One region of the Bradyrhizobium sp. AUGA SZCCT0169 genome, then DNA from elsewhere that is predicted to be linked to it. Evidence: predicted binding sites of a transcription regulator. Region 1 holds the regulator's gene; each other region holds the start of a gene.

What was found. The regulator PhoB, encoded in region 1, activates phosphate uptake and scavenging genes when phosphate is short. The targets are predictions, from matches to a motif close to TGTCATNNANCTGTCAT.
Region 2: a site for PhoB is predicted at 2,391-2,407, ahead of JQ609_RS06510 (DUF47 domain-containing protein). Genes of this name have one in related genera too.
Region 3: a site for PhoB is predicted at 2,170-2,186, ahead of JQ609_RS12170 (inorganic phosphate transporter). Genes of this name have one in related genera too.
Region 4: a site for PhoB is predicted at 1,980-1,996, ahead of JQ609_RS06105 (RNA degradosome polyphosphate kinase). Genes of this name have one in related genera too.

The regions. Positions count from the first base shown of each region.
Region 1 is NZ_JAFCMC010000012.1:184,796-188,853, forward strand. It holds gene pstA (phosphate ABC transporter permease PstA) at 1-45, shown strand, start outside; gene pstB (phosphate ABC transporter ATP-binding protein PstB) at 42-863, shown strand; gene phoU (phosphate signaling complex protein PhoU) at 887-1,603, shown strand; gene phoB (phosphate regulon transcriptional regulator PhoB) at 1,690-2,391, shown strand; gene JQ609_RS16680 (GcrA family cell cycle regulator) at 2,574-3,083, opposite strand; gene JQ609_RS16685 (aspartate aminotransferase family protein) at 3,566-4,058, shown strand, end outside.
Region 2 is NZ_JAFCMC010000004.1:192,048-196,105, reverse strand. It holds gene JQ609_RS06525 (ABC transporter substrate-binding protein) at 1-354, shown strand, start outside; gene JQ609_RS06520 (branched-chain amino acid ABC transporter permease) at 464-1,327, shown strand; gene JQ609_RS06515 (branched-chain amino acid ABC transporter permease) at 1,329-2,297, shown strand; gene JQ609_RS06510 (DUF47 domain-containing protein) at 2,449-3,093, shown strand; gene JQ609_RS06505 (inorganic phosphate transporter) at 3,108-4,058, shown strand, end outside.
Region 3 is NZ_JAFCMC010000008.1:68,057-72,114, reverse strand. It holds gene JQ609_RS12170 (inorganic phosphate transporter) at 498-2,120, opposite strand; gene JQ609_RS12165 (UdgX family uracil-DNA binding protein) at 2,938-4,058, opposite strand, start outside.
Region 4 is NZ_JAFCMC010000004.1:103,196-107,253, forward strand. It holds gene purM (phosphoribosylformylglycinamidine cyclo-ligase) at 1-439, opposite strand, end outside; gene JQ609_RS06095 (CDP-alcohol phosphatidyltransferase family protein) at 600-1,142, shown strand; gene JQ609_RS06100 (chromosomal replication initiator DnaA) at 1,220-1,897, shown strand; gene JQ609_RS06105 (RNA degradosome polyphosphate kinase) at 2,059-4,058, shown strand, end outside.

The DNA.
Region 1 (4,058 bases):
AATATTGGCGCACGCATCCTTGGCGCTGAGAGGACAGCAAAATGAACGATCTTTCTGTATCCGTGAGTGGCGCGAACGGACCCGTTCCCCAGGTGGCGCTGCCCGACGCGCCGCCGAAGGTGACCGCGCGCGGCCTGAATTTTTATTACGGCGAGCACCACGCGCTGAAGAACATCAACCTCGCGCTCGGCACCAACAGAGTCACCGCCTTCATCGGGCCGTCCGGCTGCGGCAAGTCGACGCTGCTGCGGATCTTCAACCGGATGTACGATCTGTATCCGGGCCAGAAGGCGACCGGGCAATTGATGCTCGACCAGACCAACATCCTCGACCCCAAGCTCGATCTCAATCTGCTGCGCGCCCGGGTCGGCATGGTGTTCCAGAAGCCGACGCCGTTTCCGATGACGATCTACGAAAACATCGCCTTCGGCATCCGCCTTTATGAGAAGATCTCGAAATCCGAGATGGACGGCCGCGTCGAAAAGGCGTTGCGTGGCGGCGCGCTGTGGAACGAGGTCAAGGACAAGCTGAATGCATCGGGCCTCAGCCTCTCCGGCGGCCAGCAACAGCGGCTCTGCATCGCACGCACCGTCGCGGTGCGCCCGGAAGTGATCCTGTTCGACGAGCCCTGCTCGGCGCTGGACCCGATTTCGACCGCCAAGATCGAAGAACTGATTACGGAGTTGGCGGAGGATTACACCATCGCCATCGTGACCCATAACATGCAGCAGGCGGCGCGCGTCTCGGACAAGACCGCCTTCATGTATCTCGGCGATCTGGTCGAATTCGACGACACCAACAAGATTTTCACCTCGCCGAGCGATCGACGCACCCAGGATTACATTACCGGCCGGTTCGGCTAAGCGCACATCGCGAGGAGAAGACAATGGCTTCAGAACATACCGCGAAGGCGTTCGACAGCGATCTTCAGGAACTGACCCGCCTGGTCGCCGAAATGGGCGGCCTTGCCGAACGCATGATCACCGAATCCGTCGATGCCCTGATCCGCCGTGACGTCGCGCTTGGCAAGCGCGTGGTCGCGTCCGACGTCGAGATCGACCGCCTGCAGCACCTGATCGAGGAACGTGCGGTGCTGACGATTGCCCGCCGCCAGCCGATGGCCATCGACCTGCGCGAGATCGTCGGCGCCATGCGGGTGGCCACCGATCTGGAACGGATCGGCGACCTCGCCAAGAACATGGGCAAGCGCGTCGCCGCGCTGGAGAACGATTTCCAGCCGCTGAAGCTGATCCGCGGTCTCGAACACATGACCGATCTGGTGCAGTCGCAGGTCAAGTCCGTGCTCGACGCCTACGCGTCGCACGACCTGCCGGCGGCGATGGCGGTCTGGAAGGGCGACGAGGAAGTCGACGCCATCTGTACCTCGCTGTTCCGCGAACTCCTGACCTACATGATGGAAGATCCGCGTAACATCTCGTTCTGCATCCATCTGATGTTCTGCGCCAAGAACATCGAACGGATCGGCGACCACGCCACCAACATCGCCGAGACCGTGTTCTACATGATCGAAGGCCAGCAGATGCTCGACAAGCGCCCGAAGGGCGACATGACCAATTTCGCCACGACGGTGCCAGGAAACTAGAATCGAAACTAGATGCGAAACTGGAAGCGGAAGACGTTCGCGTAACAAACCGCGTCAAAATACTGGATATCAAGAGGCTGACATAGATGAACGCACGCATTCTGGTGGTTGAAGACGAGGAAGCGCTCACCACGCTTCTGCGCTACAACCTCGATGCCGAAGGCTATGAGGTCGAAACCGTCGCCCGCGGTGACGACGCCGATACAAGGCTGAAGGAGCGGGTGCCCGACCTGATCGTGCTGGACTGGATGCTGCCGGGCCTGTCCGGCATCGAACTGTGCCGGCGCTTGCGGGCGCGGCCGGAGACCAAGGCGCTGCCGATCATCATGCTGACCGCGCGCGGCGAGGAAAGCGAACGGGTGCGGGGGCTGGCGACCGGCGCCGACGACTACATCGTAAAACCCTTTTCGGTGCCGGAGCTGCTGGCGCGGGTGAAGGGCCTGCTCAGGCGGGCGAGCCCGGAGCGGCTGGCCACCGTGCTGACCTATGGCGATATCGAACTCGATCGCGAGAAGCGCCGCGTCGCGCGCTCGGGCCGTCCGATCGATCTCGGCCCGACCGAATATCGCCTGCTCGAATTTTTCCTGGAACATCCCGGCCGCGTGTTCAGCCGCGAGCAACTGCTCGATAGCGTCTGGGGCCGCGACATCTATATCGACGAGCGTACCGTCGACGTCCATATCGGCCGCCTGCGCAAACTGCTCAATCCCGGCCGCGAACAGGACCCGATCCGCACCGTGCGCGGCGCCGGCTACGCGCTGGATGACCGCTTCGCGAAGGTCGAGTAGGGCGGGTAAGGCGCAGCAATATCCGCTGTCGTCCCGGCCTTGAGCCGGGACCCATAACCACAAATATTGATTGCTCTAAAAAGGCTGGAGCTCCAGCCAAGCATAACCACGGCCATCGGTGGTTATGGGTCCCGGCTCAAGGCCGGGACGACGGCAAATATTCGTCGTAACGCCGCGCGCTCTTAGCGCGTCGGCTTCGGCGCCGGGCGGCGGCGATCGGAGGCCGGCTGATAGGCGATGCGCGAGTGATGTGCGCAATAGGGCAGGCTGGTGAGCGCCTTGCCGCCGCAGAAAAAGAATTCCGAGCTGGACGGATCGCCGATCGGCCAGTGGCAGGTGGCCTCGTTCAATTCGAGCAGCGTCAGCCGCTGGCTCATCGGCACCACATTGTCGTAGGCGACCGGATCCGGCTCCATCTCCACCTCGAAGGCGTGGGCCAGCGCGGTGTTGCCGCGCGACACCGGGCGCGCCACCCGCATCATCTGCTGGGCGGGGCGCGCCTTGCGCTGACGCGGCGCGGCCGAGGACGGGCTCTTGGCACGGCCGGAAAGACCCAGCCGGTGCACTTTGCCGATCACTGCATTTCGCGTCACATTTCCAAGTTCCGCGGCGATCTGGCTGGCGGAAAGTCCGCCCTCCCAGAGCTTCTTAAGCTGCTCGACGCGCTCGTCGGACCAGGTCAATACCGTCATCGCATTCTTCCCTTCGCACAGAGCCGGCCAATTGGGGGGCAGCGCTGGCGATGCCAATTCTCAAAAATCCCAGCGGGCAGAATCCCTTAGCCCTCGCCGGGCGCATAAAAGCCGCCCGAACGTTTACGCCTTACAAAATGGACTCTAGGGGTCAGTACTTCCGCACGAGATGTCGTACCCGACAGCCCAGACGCTACAATATGGCGGGACTCTGGCGCAAGAGTCCGCGTCCGTGCGTCCACATGTTCCGGTATTTATGCATTGCAATTAGAGTTTTCCACGGCACCGGAATGCTACGGATTGCTTTATCCTGCACTGCAGGAAAGCCGTTTTTAGGCGTGTTGACACGGTCCAAAGCCAGCATAGAATGCCTGTCACGTGCCGCCCCGAAAAGGCGGCACGTTTTGTTTTCGCAAGACCGGCTGTGCCGCGTTCGCACCAATGCACGCTATGTGGCCGGTCTCTAACCGTCAGTGATGGCCATGACCAACAGCGCCCCGTCGCATCTGCTTCCCGTTTTCGCGAGAGTCGATCTCGGTTTCGAACGCGGCGAAGGCGCGTGGCTGATCTCGACGTCGGGCGAGCGCTATCTCGACTTCACCTCGGGTGTGGCGGTGAATGCGCTCGGCCATTGCCATCCGCATCTGGTCGCAGCCTTGCAGGAGCAGGCCACCAAGCTCTGGCACATGTCGAACCTGTTCCGGAGCCCGGACGGCGACAAGCTGGCAGCAAGGCTGTGCGAGCAGAGCTTTGCCGATCTGGTGTTCTTCTGTAATTCCGGCGCGGAAGCGATGGAATGCGCGATCAAGGTCGCGCGCCGCTATCACGCCGCCAAGGGACATCCCGAGCGCTATCGCATCGTCACCTTCGAGGGCGCGTTCCACGGCCGCACGCTGGGCACGCTGGCGGCGACCGGCTCGGCCAAATATCTGGAAGGCTTCGGTCCGCCGCTGGATGGCTTCGACCAGGTCGCGC
Region 2 (4,058 bases), on a different contig from region 1:
TCCAAGCGCTTCTCCGAGCGCATGAAGAACAAGGCGATGCCGTCCATGGTGCAGGCCGGCGTCTATTCCGGTCTGATCCACTACTTCAAGACGCTCGACGCGATGGGCGGCAATCCGCATGACGGCATCAAGGTCGTTGAGAAAATGAAGGCGGCGCCGACCGAGGACCCGCTGTTCGGCAAGGGGACGATCCGCGCCGACGGTCGCAAGCTTCATCCGGCCTATCTGTTCGAGGTCAAGAAGCCGTCCGAATCCAAGGGACCGTGGGACTATTACAAGCTGATCGGGACCACCCCTGGCGACCAGGCCTTCCGGCCGCTTTCGGAAAGCGCCTGTCCGCTGGTAAAGAAGTAACGAAGATCGCCCGCCGGCACCGTGCCGGCGGGCTTCCGTTCGCGTCACCACGCGACACCTTCGCGTCACGACGCGAAATAACGTCACCACGAAATCGAGTGCGAAACCGATGCAAGCTCTCTACGCGCAGCTTTTGGTGGGATTGATCAACGGCTCGTTCTACGCGCTGCTCAGTCTCGGGCTGGCCGTCATCTTCGGCATGCTCAACATCATCAATTTCGCCCATGGCGCGCTCTATATGATGGGGGCGTTCTGCGCCTATTTCCTGCTCAACCTGGCGGGCATCGGATACTGGCCGGCGCTGATCATCGCGCCGATCGTGGTCGGCATCTTCGGCATGATCCTGGAACGGACCATGCTGCAGTGGCTTTCAGGCCTCGACCATCTCTACGGACTGTTGCTGACGTTCGGCATCGCGCTGATCGTGCAGGGCGTGTTCCAGAATTATTTCGGCTCCTCGGGCCTTCCCTATGCGATCCCCGATGAACTGAAGGGCGGGATGAACCTCGGCTTCATGTTCCTGCCGATCTACCGCGGCTGGGTAGTCGTGTTCTCGCTCATCGTTTGCCTTGCTACCTGGTACCTGATCGAAAAGACGCGGCTTGGCGCCAATCTGCGCGCCGCGACCGAAAATCCGACGCTGGTGCGCGCGTTCGGCATCAACGTGCCCAGGATGATCACGCTGACCTACGGGCTCGGCGTCGGTCTTGCGGCGCTGGCCGGCGTCCTGTCCGCCCCGATCAACCAGGTCCGGCCGCTGATGGGCGCCGACCTGATCATCGTCGTGTTCGCGGTGGTGGTGATCGGCGGCATGGGCTCCATCATGGGATCGATCATCACCGGCTTTTCGCTCGGCGTGATCGAAGGACTGACCAAATATTTCTATCCCGAAGCTTCAAACACCGTGGTTTTCGTCCTGATGGTGCTGGTGTTGCTGGTGAAGCCAACGGGTCTGACCGGACGGGCGGCCTGATATGAGCGCATTGACTGACGATACACTGCCGGCTTCACCGCGTGCCGTGCGCGACGAGATGATCGTATTCGTGCTGATGGCAGCGCTGCTGGCGATCGTGCCGCTGACCGGGATCTATCCGTTCTTCGTGATGCAGGCGCTGTGCTTTGCGCTGCTGGCCTGCGCGTTCAACCTCCTGATCGGCTATGGCGGGCTTTTGTCGTTCGGCCACGCGATGTTTCTGGGCACGGCCGGTTACTTCACCGCGCATGCGCTGAAGGTCTGGGGGCTGTCGCCGGAGCTTGGAATTCTGGTCGGCACCCTCGGTGCCGCCGGGCTCGGCGTCATTACCGGCGTCGTCGCCATTCGCCGTCAGGGCATCTACTTCTCGATGATCACGCTGGCGCTGTCGCAGCTGCTGTATTTCATCTACCTGCAGACGCCGTTCACCCATGGTGAGGACGGCATCCAGGGCATCCCGCAGGGCTATCTGTTCGGCATCTTCAATCTCGCCAAGCCGACGGTGCTGTATTACGTCATCCTCGTCGGGTTCCTTGGCGGTTTCCTCTTGATCTATCGCACCATCAACTCGCCGTTCGGCGAGGTCTTGAAGGCGATCCGCGAAAACGAACCGCGCGCGATCTCGCTGGGCTACAAGACCGATCACTACAAACTGCTGGCCTTCATCCTGTCCGGAACGATCGCCGGTTTCGCTGGCTCCCTAAAGGTGTTCGTGGCGCAGAACGCCTCGCTCACCGACGTGCACTGGACGATGTCGGGCGAAATCGTGCTGATGACGCTGGTCGGCGGTCTCGGAACCGTGTTCGGTCCCGTGGTCGGCGCATTCGTGATCATTGCCATGCAGCAATATCTGGCCGGTTTCGGCCAGTGGGTGACGGTGATCCAAGGCGTCATCTTCGTCGCCTGCGTGCTGACTTTCCGCCGCGGCGTGATCGGCGAGATCGCGCATTTCTTCCGCCGGTCGCTGTAAATTACCCGTTTGGGCGCATTTTAACGGCCTACAAAGCGGTGGATGACCACTATTCCGGGGTCCGTCGTCGCGCGCTTTGCCTGTGAATGGTCTATGACAGTTTTGTGACAGGCCGCCCCGGGCAGCCGTTCCAGAACGATGGATAAGACCGATGTTGCGCTGGTTTCGCTATTTCCTGCCCAAGGAAGAGCGGTTTTTCGACCTCTTTGCCCGTCACTCCCAGACCGTCGTGCAGGGGGCGCTGGCGCTGCAGGACATGCTGCGCGGCGGCGACGAGACGCCGGTATTTTGCCAGCGCGTCAGTCAGTTCGAAAACGACGCCGACAACATCACCCGCGAGGTCCTGACCGCGGTCCGGCGCACCTTCATCACCCCGTTCGACCGCGGCGATATCAAAAACCTGATCACCTCGATGGACGATGCCATCGATCAGATGCAGCAGACCGCCAAGGCAGTGGTGTTGTTCGAGGTCCGAACTTTCGAGCCGCCGATGCGCGAGATCGGGACGCTGATTGTCGAGTGCGCCAATCTCGTCGGGCGCGCATTGCCGCTGATGCAGTCGATCGGCGACAACGTCGCGATGCTGACCGCGATCACCGAGGAGATCGGCAAGCTGGAGGGTCGCATCGACGACCTCCACGACATCGGGTTGAAAGAACTGTTTCTCAAGCATCGCGACGCCAACACCATGGATTTCATCGTGGGCGCAGAGATCTACAAGCATCTTGAAAAAGTGTCCGATCGTTTCGATGACGTCGCCAACGAGATCAATTCAATCGTGATCGAACAGGTATAGGGCAGGGACGCGCAGTGGACGCCTCGCTTGGTCTTCCGATTCTGATCTTCCTGATCGCGGTTGCGTTGCTGTTCGACTTTCTCAATGGGCTGCATGACGCCGCCAATTCGATCGCCACGATCGTGTCGACCCGAGTGCTGCGCCCGCAATATGCGGTGCTCTGGGCGGCTTTCTTCAATTTCATCGCCTTCCTCTTCTTCGGGCTGCACGTCGCCAATACGATCGGCAAGGGAATTATCGAACCTGATATCGTCGATGCCACCGTGATCTTCGCGGCGCTGGTCGGCGCCATCGCCTGGAACCTGATCACCTGGGGGCTCGGCATTCCATCGTCCAGCTCGCACGCGCTGATTGGCGGGCTGGTCGGCGCCGGGATGGCAAAGGCCGGGATTTCGGCCGCGGTCTGGAGCGGCCTGTCCAAGACGCTGCTGGCGATCGTGCTTTCGCCGCTGGTTGGCTTCCTGCTGGCGCTGGTGCTGGTCGCCATCGTGTCGTGGCTCTCGGTGCGCTCGACGCCGTTCGCGGTCGATCGCGCATTCCGTATTCTGCAATTCGTATCGGCGTCGCTTTATTCGCTGGGCCACGGCGGCAACGATGCACAGAAGACCATGGGCATCATCGCGGTGCTGCTCTATTCGCAGGGCCACCTTGGCTCCGACTTTGCAATCCCGTTCTGGGTGGTGATCTCCTGCCAGGCGGCCATGGGGCTCGGCACCTTGATGGGGGGCTGGCGGATCGTCCGCACCATGGGCCTGCGGATCACCAAATTGACTCCGATGCAGGGCTTTTGCGCCGAAACCGGCGGGGCCGCGACTCTATTCATGGCGACCTATCTCGGGGTTCCCGTCTCCACCACCCACACCATCACTGGCTCGATCGTCGGCGTCGGCGCAGCGCGCCGGGTCTCGGCGGTGCGCTGGAACGTGGCGAGTTCGATCCTCTACGCCTGGGTCATCACCATCCCG
Region 3 (4,058 bases), on a different contig from region 1:
GCCCCTTCGGGAAATTGGGCTTTCTAGGGACCGACGGTTCTGCACTTGATCGTTTGAGTTTCGGCGCTGCTGGAATTCGCAGGCCGAAACCCCCGGCCATGCTGTGGCAGCCCGTAGGGCTGGAAAACCAATCCTCCGGAGCGCATAATTGAAGGATACTTCAAAAGGCTCCCGGTATGACGAACTACCCCAGAGGGATGTTTCTCTACGATGAGAAGCTCGTCATGGTGCGCTACGAAAGGAGCTCCATGATCCTGCCCAAGGATCAATATGAGGAGCGGTCTTACTTGCCCAAGATCGTCGATCTGCCGAGTCGGAACGATTGGCTAAAGCAATTTGGCCCAGATGGTGAATACACTGACTCCCAAGCGGAGTAATAGGCGCCATTCTTCAAACTGACCTGGATTTTGCAGCACGCAAAAAAAGCCCGCGCCGGAGGCGCGGGCTTTTCTATTGCGTTGCAGCGGAAAAACAGGCCGCTGACGTCTCTCGTGTCGTCAGAAAATATACGAGAACAGCACGTAGAGGCTGGCCGACAGCATGATCGCGGCCGGCAGCGTCAGCACCCAGGCCATCAGTAGGTTGCGGATGGTGGCTAGCTGCAGGCCGGAACCGTTAGCCGCCATTGTTCCGGCGACACCCGACGACAGCACGTGGGTGGTCGAGACCGGCAGGCCGAAGATGTCGGCGGCGCCGATGGTGCCGGCGGCAACGAGTTCGGCGGAGGCGCCCTGCGCGTAGGTCAGGTGGGTCTTGCCGATCTTTTCGCCGACGGTGATGACGATGCGCTTCCAGCCGATCATGGTGCCGAGGCCGAGCGCGATCGCGACCGCGATCTTGACCCAGGTCGGGATGAACTTGGTGGCGCTGTCGAGCGAGGCCTTGTAGGCGTTGAGGGTGGCGACCTCTTCCTTCTTGAGGTCGTTTTCCTTGTCCTTCATCAAAAAGCGGATCGCTTCCGAGGTCAGGTACATGTCGTTACGGGTGTTGCCGACGGCTTCAGCCGGCACCTTGTTGAGCGAGCCGTATTTCTGCACCTGGTCGCCGACATCCTTCACCAGCGCGGCCAGCGACGGGTAAGTGCCTTCGCTGATCTTGCGTGCGGCGACATATTGCGTCACCGCCGGGCGGGGATCGCCGATGATGCTGTGGCCGGCGCCCTTGGCGGCGATCACCTTCGAGGCCGCCTCGGAGGTCTTCTGGAACTGGACGATCTGCGATTCCGGCAGCGCGCGGTTCAGCGCGTAGGCGGTCGGCACGGTGCCGATCAGGATCAGCATGATCAGGCCCATGCCCTTCTGGCCGTCGTTCGAGCCATGCGCGAAGCTGACGCCGGTACAGGTGGCGATCAGGATGCTGCGGATCCACAGCGGCGGCGGCTTGTTGCCTTCGGGTGCCGAATAGAGCGCGGGGTTGCGCACGATGAACTTCAGGACCAGGAGCAGGATGGCGGCCATGCAGAAACCGAACAGCGGCGACAGCAGCAGCGCGTAACCGATTTCGGTGGCCTTGGTCCAGTCGACGCCCGAGGTGCCGTCGCGGCCGCGCATGACAGCGTTGGCGATGCCGACGCCGATGATCGAACCGATCAGGGTATGCGAAGAGGAAGCCGGCAGGCCCAGCCACCAGGTGCCGAGGTTCCACACGATCGCGGCGATCAAGAGCGCGAACACCATCGCAAAGCCGGCGCTGCTTCCAACCTGGAGGATCAGTTCGACCGGCAGCAGCGAGACGATGCCGAACGCGACCGCGCCCGAGGACAGCAGCACGCCGAGGAAGTTGAAGAAGCCCGACCACATGACAGCGAATTCGGCCGGCAGCGAGTGGGTGTAGATCACGGTCGCGACCGCATTGGCGGTGTCATGGAAGCCGTTGACGAATTCGAAACCGAGCGCGATCAAGAGCGCGATCAGCAGCAGAATGTAGGGCAGGTAGGTCGTCACGTTGGCGCCGGTGGCTTCGACGTCGACATAGATGCTGTAGACCACGAACAAGAACCCGGCAGCGAGAATGCCGAAGAACAGGATCATCGTGAGCGGATTGAAACCCTTGTCGAGATTGGGCCTCGAAGCCGGCTGGATCGGTGCCCCCATCGATGAATTGAGCGTCATATCGGTCATGGCAAAACCCCCTGAAATACTAACGGCGGTTAACCTTTGACCGATGGAGTTGAAGGTTAGATGACAGGATGTCGCAGGGCTTATGGCTTGGCGCGATGCAGCGTTGCGCTGATGCGCGTGTCACAGGCGCGTTGCCCATTCCCTTCTCAGCATGGACATCAGGCGCATCGACCGGAACGTTCCGTCGGGGTCCCGGTGCAAATCGCGAACCACGCCTTCCTCGATAAACCCGGTTTTGAGGTACGTCCGGTAGGCCCGTTCATTCTCAACGAATACAACGAGTTCGACGCGATGTCAGCGGCGTGCTGTTCGGCGTCCCATCGGCCGACCAGGCGCACATAGCCTTCCACGCGTTCGATGCGCATGATGGCGGGGAGTGTCGGATTTACGCGCGGCTTGAATCTGCATGGCGGCAGTTTGGCGTTGCCGCGCCTGCCGGGCAATGCTCAAGGCGAGAAGCTGCGAGCAGGGTCGATCGCCGCAAGAGATGATGGCCAAGATGATGGCAAAGACAGGTCGCGCGCTGCACGGCACCGGGGCTAGAGGAAACCGCACAGCGCGCCGACCCCATGGGAACGTCATGGCGTGAACAGGACGCCCCAACCCCTCCCCAAGAGAATGAGATAGTATCATCGATCAATTGAAGGTTGTACATTTATTTGTCAGTATTCGAGGGGGCGGTAACGGGAATTTGCGGTTCCCCTATAGCCAGTTCCGATTGAATCGGAACTGGCTATAGATTCTCGGTTTGACGCGTTTTCTTGACGCGAACCGGTATCCACTTCGCTGGAAAACCCTTTGGAATGTGCGGGAAAATTCAGGCAGCGTGCGCCGATTTTCGCAGCAAGGCTGCCGCGATTTTGAGATCGGCCACGAAGCGCTGATACTCCCGCGCCTTGGCGTCGGCGTCCGGCAGCCGCAGCAAATAGGACGGGTGCACGGTGACAAGCGCCGTCGTGCCGTCCTCGAGATCAATCAGGCGTCCACGGCTTTTGTTGATCGGCGTGATTTTGCCGAACACGCTCTGCGCCGCGGTAGCACCCATCGCCACCACCAAGGCAGGCTTGATGGCGGCGCGTTCGCGTTCGTACCATTGCCGGCAAGCTTTGATCTCGGGCGTGTTCGGCTTCTGGTGCAGGCGGATTTTTCCGCGCGGCACAAACTTGAAATGCTTCACGGCATTGGTGACGTAGACCTTTGCGCGGTCGATGCCGGCCTCATCCAGCGCCCGGTCCAGCATCTGGCCGGCCGGGCCGACGAACGGCTTGCCCGCGAGATCTTCCTTGTCGCCGGGCTGTTCGCCGACCAGCATGACCTGGGCGGCTTGTGGGCCTTCGCCGAACACGGTTTGTGTGGCGTCCTTCCAGAGCGGGCAGGCGCGGCAATCGGCGGCTTCTTCCCGCAGGGTTTCGATGTCATCGGCAGCCTGTTTGCGTTTCATCGGCGGTTCCTGCCGCTTCTGCGATTTATGCGGTTCGCTCGCCGCCTGCGCGATCATGGCGCTGGCGGTGCGTTCGGCATTTGCGATCAGAGGCTTAATCAACGAGGCCTCCGGCAGGTTCCGCCAATATCGCTTCGGCATTTCGGCCTGCATGGCCTTCACCTTCAGCCGGGCGGGATTGAAGATGCTGGCGTAGTAACGCCGCCAGGTTTCCTCGAGCCGATCTTCGGTCGGCGCCTCGGCCTTGGCTACCCCCGGCGTGATCGAGACGGCATGGCCGTCCCAATGCCCGCAGACGTCAGGCGTCAGGATCGACCAGGGCATGTCGGCAAAGCGGCGGGCGAAGAACGGCGCTGCCAGTTCGACGATATGATGCTCCGGCTCGAACCAGGCGACGAAATGCGATTTCTGTTCGCGGCCGATTTCGCGGAAGCGGACGAAGGCGTGCATCTTGTGCTCGTCGCGATGCACGGCCTTCGCCATCGCGCTAACGCGTG
Region 4 (4,058 bases), on a different contig from region 1:
TTTCCGCGGTCTCGCCGCCGATCAGGGCGCAGCCGGACTCCCGGCAGCCCTCGGCGACGCCGGCCACGATGGCCGCCGCAGCTTCCGGATCGAGCTTGCCGCAGGCGAAATAGTCGAGGAAGAACAGCGGTTCGGCGCCCTGCACCACGAGGTCATTGACCGACATTGCCACCAGGTCGATGCCGATTCCGCCATGCAGGCCGGTCTCGATCGCGATCTTGACCTTGGTGCCGACGCCGTCGGTCGCGGCCACCAGCACCGGGTCCGTGAAGCCGGCTGCCTTGAGGTCGAACAGCCCGCCAAAACCGCCGATTTCGGCGTCGGCGCCGGCGCGGGCGGTGGCGCGCACCATCGGCTTGATGAGATCGACGAGGCGATTGCCCGCATCGATATCGACGCCCGAATCGGCGTAAGTGAGCCCGTTTTTGCGGTCGATCATGCTCAATTCCCGTCAGAAGACGGCTGGTTACGAGGATTTCCGCGATCCTGCAATGGCTCGCAAGGACCGGATGCATATACTATGTAGATAACAACCGGCCTGCCCCGCAAAGGGCCGGATCTGTTACGTAATCAGGGCCGGTAGCCGGGAAGCGACCGAGTTGAATATTCCGAATATCATTACGCTGGGTCGCATCATCCTGGTGCCCATTATCGTCTGGGCGATCGCCTCGAGGCAGATGGAGATCGCATTTGCGATCTTCGTGATTGCCGGCGTCAGCGACGCCGTCGACGGTTTCCTCGCCAAGCGCTTCAATATGACCAGCGAGCTCGGCGCCCTGCTCGACCCCCTCGCCGACAAGGCACTTCTGGTCTCGATCTACGTCTCGCTCGGAATCTGGGGCGCGGTGCCGCTGTGGATCGTGATCCTGGTGGTGTCGCGCGACATCATGATCGTCACCGCCGTGATCGTGTCATGGTTGTTCGACAAGCCTATCCCGATGAAACCCTTGATGGTCTCGAAGCTCAACACGGTGGCGCAGGTGGCGTTCGCCGCCCTGGTGCTGGCGTCGCTCGGCTTCAACTTCAAGCCGACGCCATACGACCTGATCCTGATGGGTTTTGTTACGGTCTTTACTTTGGTTTCCGTCTCCCTCTATCTCGTGGAGTGGGTGCGGCACATGAGTACGATCGAGGCCAAATAGGCGTTTTGTTCGAAGCGTTGTCCTCACGCGAACCGGTACCCACTTCGCTTGAAAACGCCATGGTTCCGGAGACTTGCGTGGCAGTTCGCGTTCAACCCCGTCAGCTTGCCTTTGCGCTGCCGCACGCCGAAAGCCTGACCCGCGACAATTTTCTGGAAGGGCCGGCCAATGAAGCGGGCCTGGCGCTGATCGAACGCTGGCCCGACTGGCCCAACCGCATCATGCTGCTGGTGGGCCCGGAAGGCTCCGGCAAGAGCCATCTCGCCGCGATCTGGGCCGAGCAAGCCGGCGCCCGCTCGATCTCAGCCCATGCCTTGACGCCAACTGCAGTACCCGGCGCGCTTGCGACGGGGGCGCTGGTGGTCGAGGACCTGAAACCGGGGGATTTCGACGAGCGCGCGATGTTCCACCTGATGAATCTGGGGCGGGAAGACGAAGCCTCCATTCTGATGACGGCGCGGATTGCGCCATCGGCCTTCGAGGTCGAGCTGCGCGATCTGCGCTCTCGGCTGCGCGCAGTGCCGACGGTGCCGCTATTGCCGCCCGACGATTTGCTGTTCCGCGGCCTGATCGTCAAATTCTGCGCCGACCGCCAGCTGAGCATCGACGAGACTGTCGTGAGCTATCTCGCCAGCCGGATCGAGCGGTCCTATGCGGCCGCGCGCCAGGCCATCGACCTCTTGGATAGCGAGGCGCTGCGGCTCGGCCGGCCGGTGACCCGGGCGCTGGCGGCCGAACTGCTCCGCAACGCCTGACGGGCGCTACTGCCGCTGCGCGCCATGTCACGCCCCCGCCGCCTTGACGGCAGCGGCCGGCGGAACATCAATGTCATCGAAACGTCATCCAACTATCACATGGTGCGCATGGCATCCGCCTAGATTGGCGCGGCGCTCCAACTGAGATGGATCGAAACTTCATGGACTCGGCGCAAGTTGTTGAAATAAAAGAAAAAGACGTAATTGCCGAAGCGCCGCTGGCGATCGCCACTAGCCCGGAGCGGTTCATCAATCGCGAGCTGTCCTGGCTGCATTTCAATCGCCGGGTGCTTGAGGAAGCCGTCAATCCCGGCCATCCGGTGCTGGAGCGGGTCCGGTTCCTGTCGATTTCAGCCAATAACCTTGATGAATTCTTCATGGTCCGTGTCGCCGGTATCAAGGCGCAGGTCCGTGAAGGTATTGCCGAACGCAGCCCGGATGGCCTGACCCCCTCCGAGCAGCTCGTCCGCATCAACCAGACGGTTTCGGAACTCGCCTCCGACCAGCAGGCGATCTGGAGCGATCTGCGCACCATACTGTCCCAGACCGGCATCATTCTGGTCGACAGCCACGACGTCACCAAGACCGAGCGGAGCTGGATCGAGGATCACTTCCTCCACAACATCTTCCCGCTGCTGACGCCGCTCGCGATCGATCCGGCGCACCCCTTCCCGTTCATCCCGAGCCTTGGTTTCACCATCGCGCTGCATCTGTCGCGGGTCGCCGACGGCAAGCCGATGAACGCGCTGATCCGCATGCCCGGCAAGATCGACCGCTTCATCCGCATGCCCGCGGGCAAGGACGGCGCGGTGCGCCTGATCACGCTGGAACAGGCCACCGGCCTGTTCATCGGCCGCCTGTTCCCCGGCTACACCGTCAAGGGCCAGGGCGCCTTCCGCATCATCCGCGACTCCGAACTGGAAATCGAGGAAGAGGCCGAGGATCTGGTGCGGCTGTTCGAGACCGCCCTGAAGCGGCGGCGGCGCGGATCGGTGATCCGGCTCGAGATCGAAGCCAAGATGCCGGAAGAGCTACGCGCCTTCGTGCAGCAAGCGCTTTCCACCGCCGACGACGAGATTTTCCTGGTCGACGGCGTGCTGGCGATGAACGAACTGTCGCAGCTGACGCGGCTCGACCGGCCTGACCTTGAATTCGTGCCCTATGTGCCGCGCCATCCCGAACGCGTGCGCGACCATGGCGGCGATATCTTCGCTGCGATCCGGCAGAAGGATCTGGTGGTCCATCACCCCTACGAATCCTTCGACGTCGTCGTGCAATTCCTGCAACAGGCCGCGCGCGACCCCGATGTGGTCGCCATCAAGCAGACGCTGTACCGCACCTCGAACAACTCGCCGATCGTGCGCGCGCTGGCCGAAGCCGCCGAAGCCGGCAAGTCGGTGACCGCCTTGATCGAACTGAAGGCGCGGTTCGACGAGGAAGCCAATATCCGCTGGGCGCGCGACCTCGAACGCGCCGGCGTGCAGGTGGTGTACGGCTTCATCGAACTGAAGACCCACGCCAAACTGTCGATGGTGGTGCGCCGCGAGGGCGGCAACCTCACCACCTATGTGCACACCGGTACCGGCAATTATCACCCCGTCACCGCGCGCATCTATACCGACCTGTCCTACTTCACCTCGGACCCGATCATCGGGCGCGATGCGGCGCGGGTGTTCAACTACATCACCGGCTACGCCGAACCCAGCGACATCGAGCGCATGGCGGTGTCGCCGCTGACACTGCGCAACCGCATCATCGAACACATCAAGGGTGAATCCAATTACGCCCGCCACGGCAAGCCTGGCGCGATCTGGATGAAGATGAACTCGCTGGTCGATCCTGATATCATCGATGCGCTGTATGAGGCCTCGCAGGCCGGCGTTTCGATCGAGCTCGTGGTGCGCGGCATCTGCTGCCTGCGGCCCGGGCTGCCCGGACTTTCGGAGAACATCCGCGTCAAATCCATCATCGGCCGGTTCCTCGAACACGGCCGAATCTACTGCTTTGGCATGGGTCAAGGCCTGCCGAGCACAAAAGCTGCTGTGTATATCTCGTCCGCCGACATGATGCCGCGCAACCTGGACCGCCGCGTCGAGGTGCTCTGTCCGCTGCAAAATCCTACGGTGCATCAGCAGGTTCTCGAACAGATCATGGTCGCGAA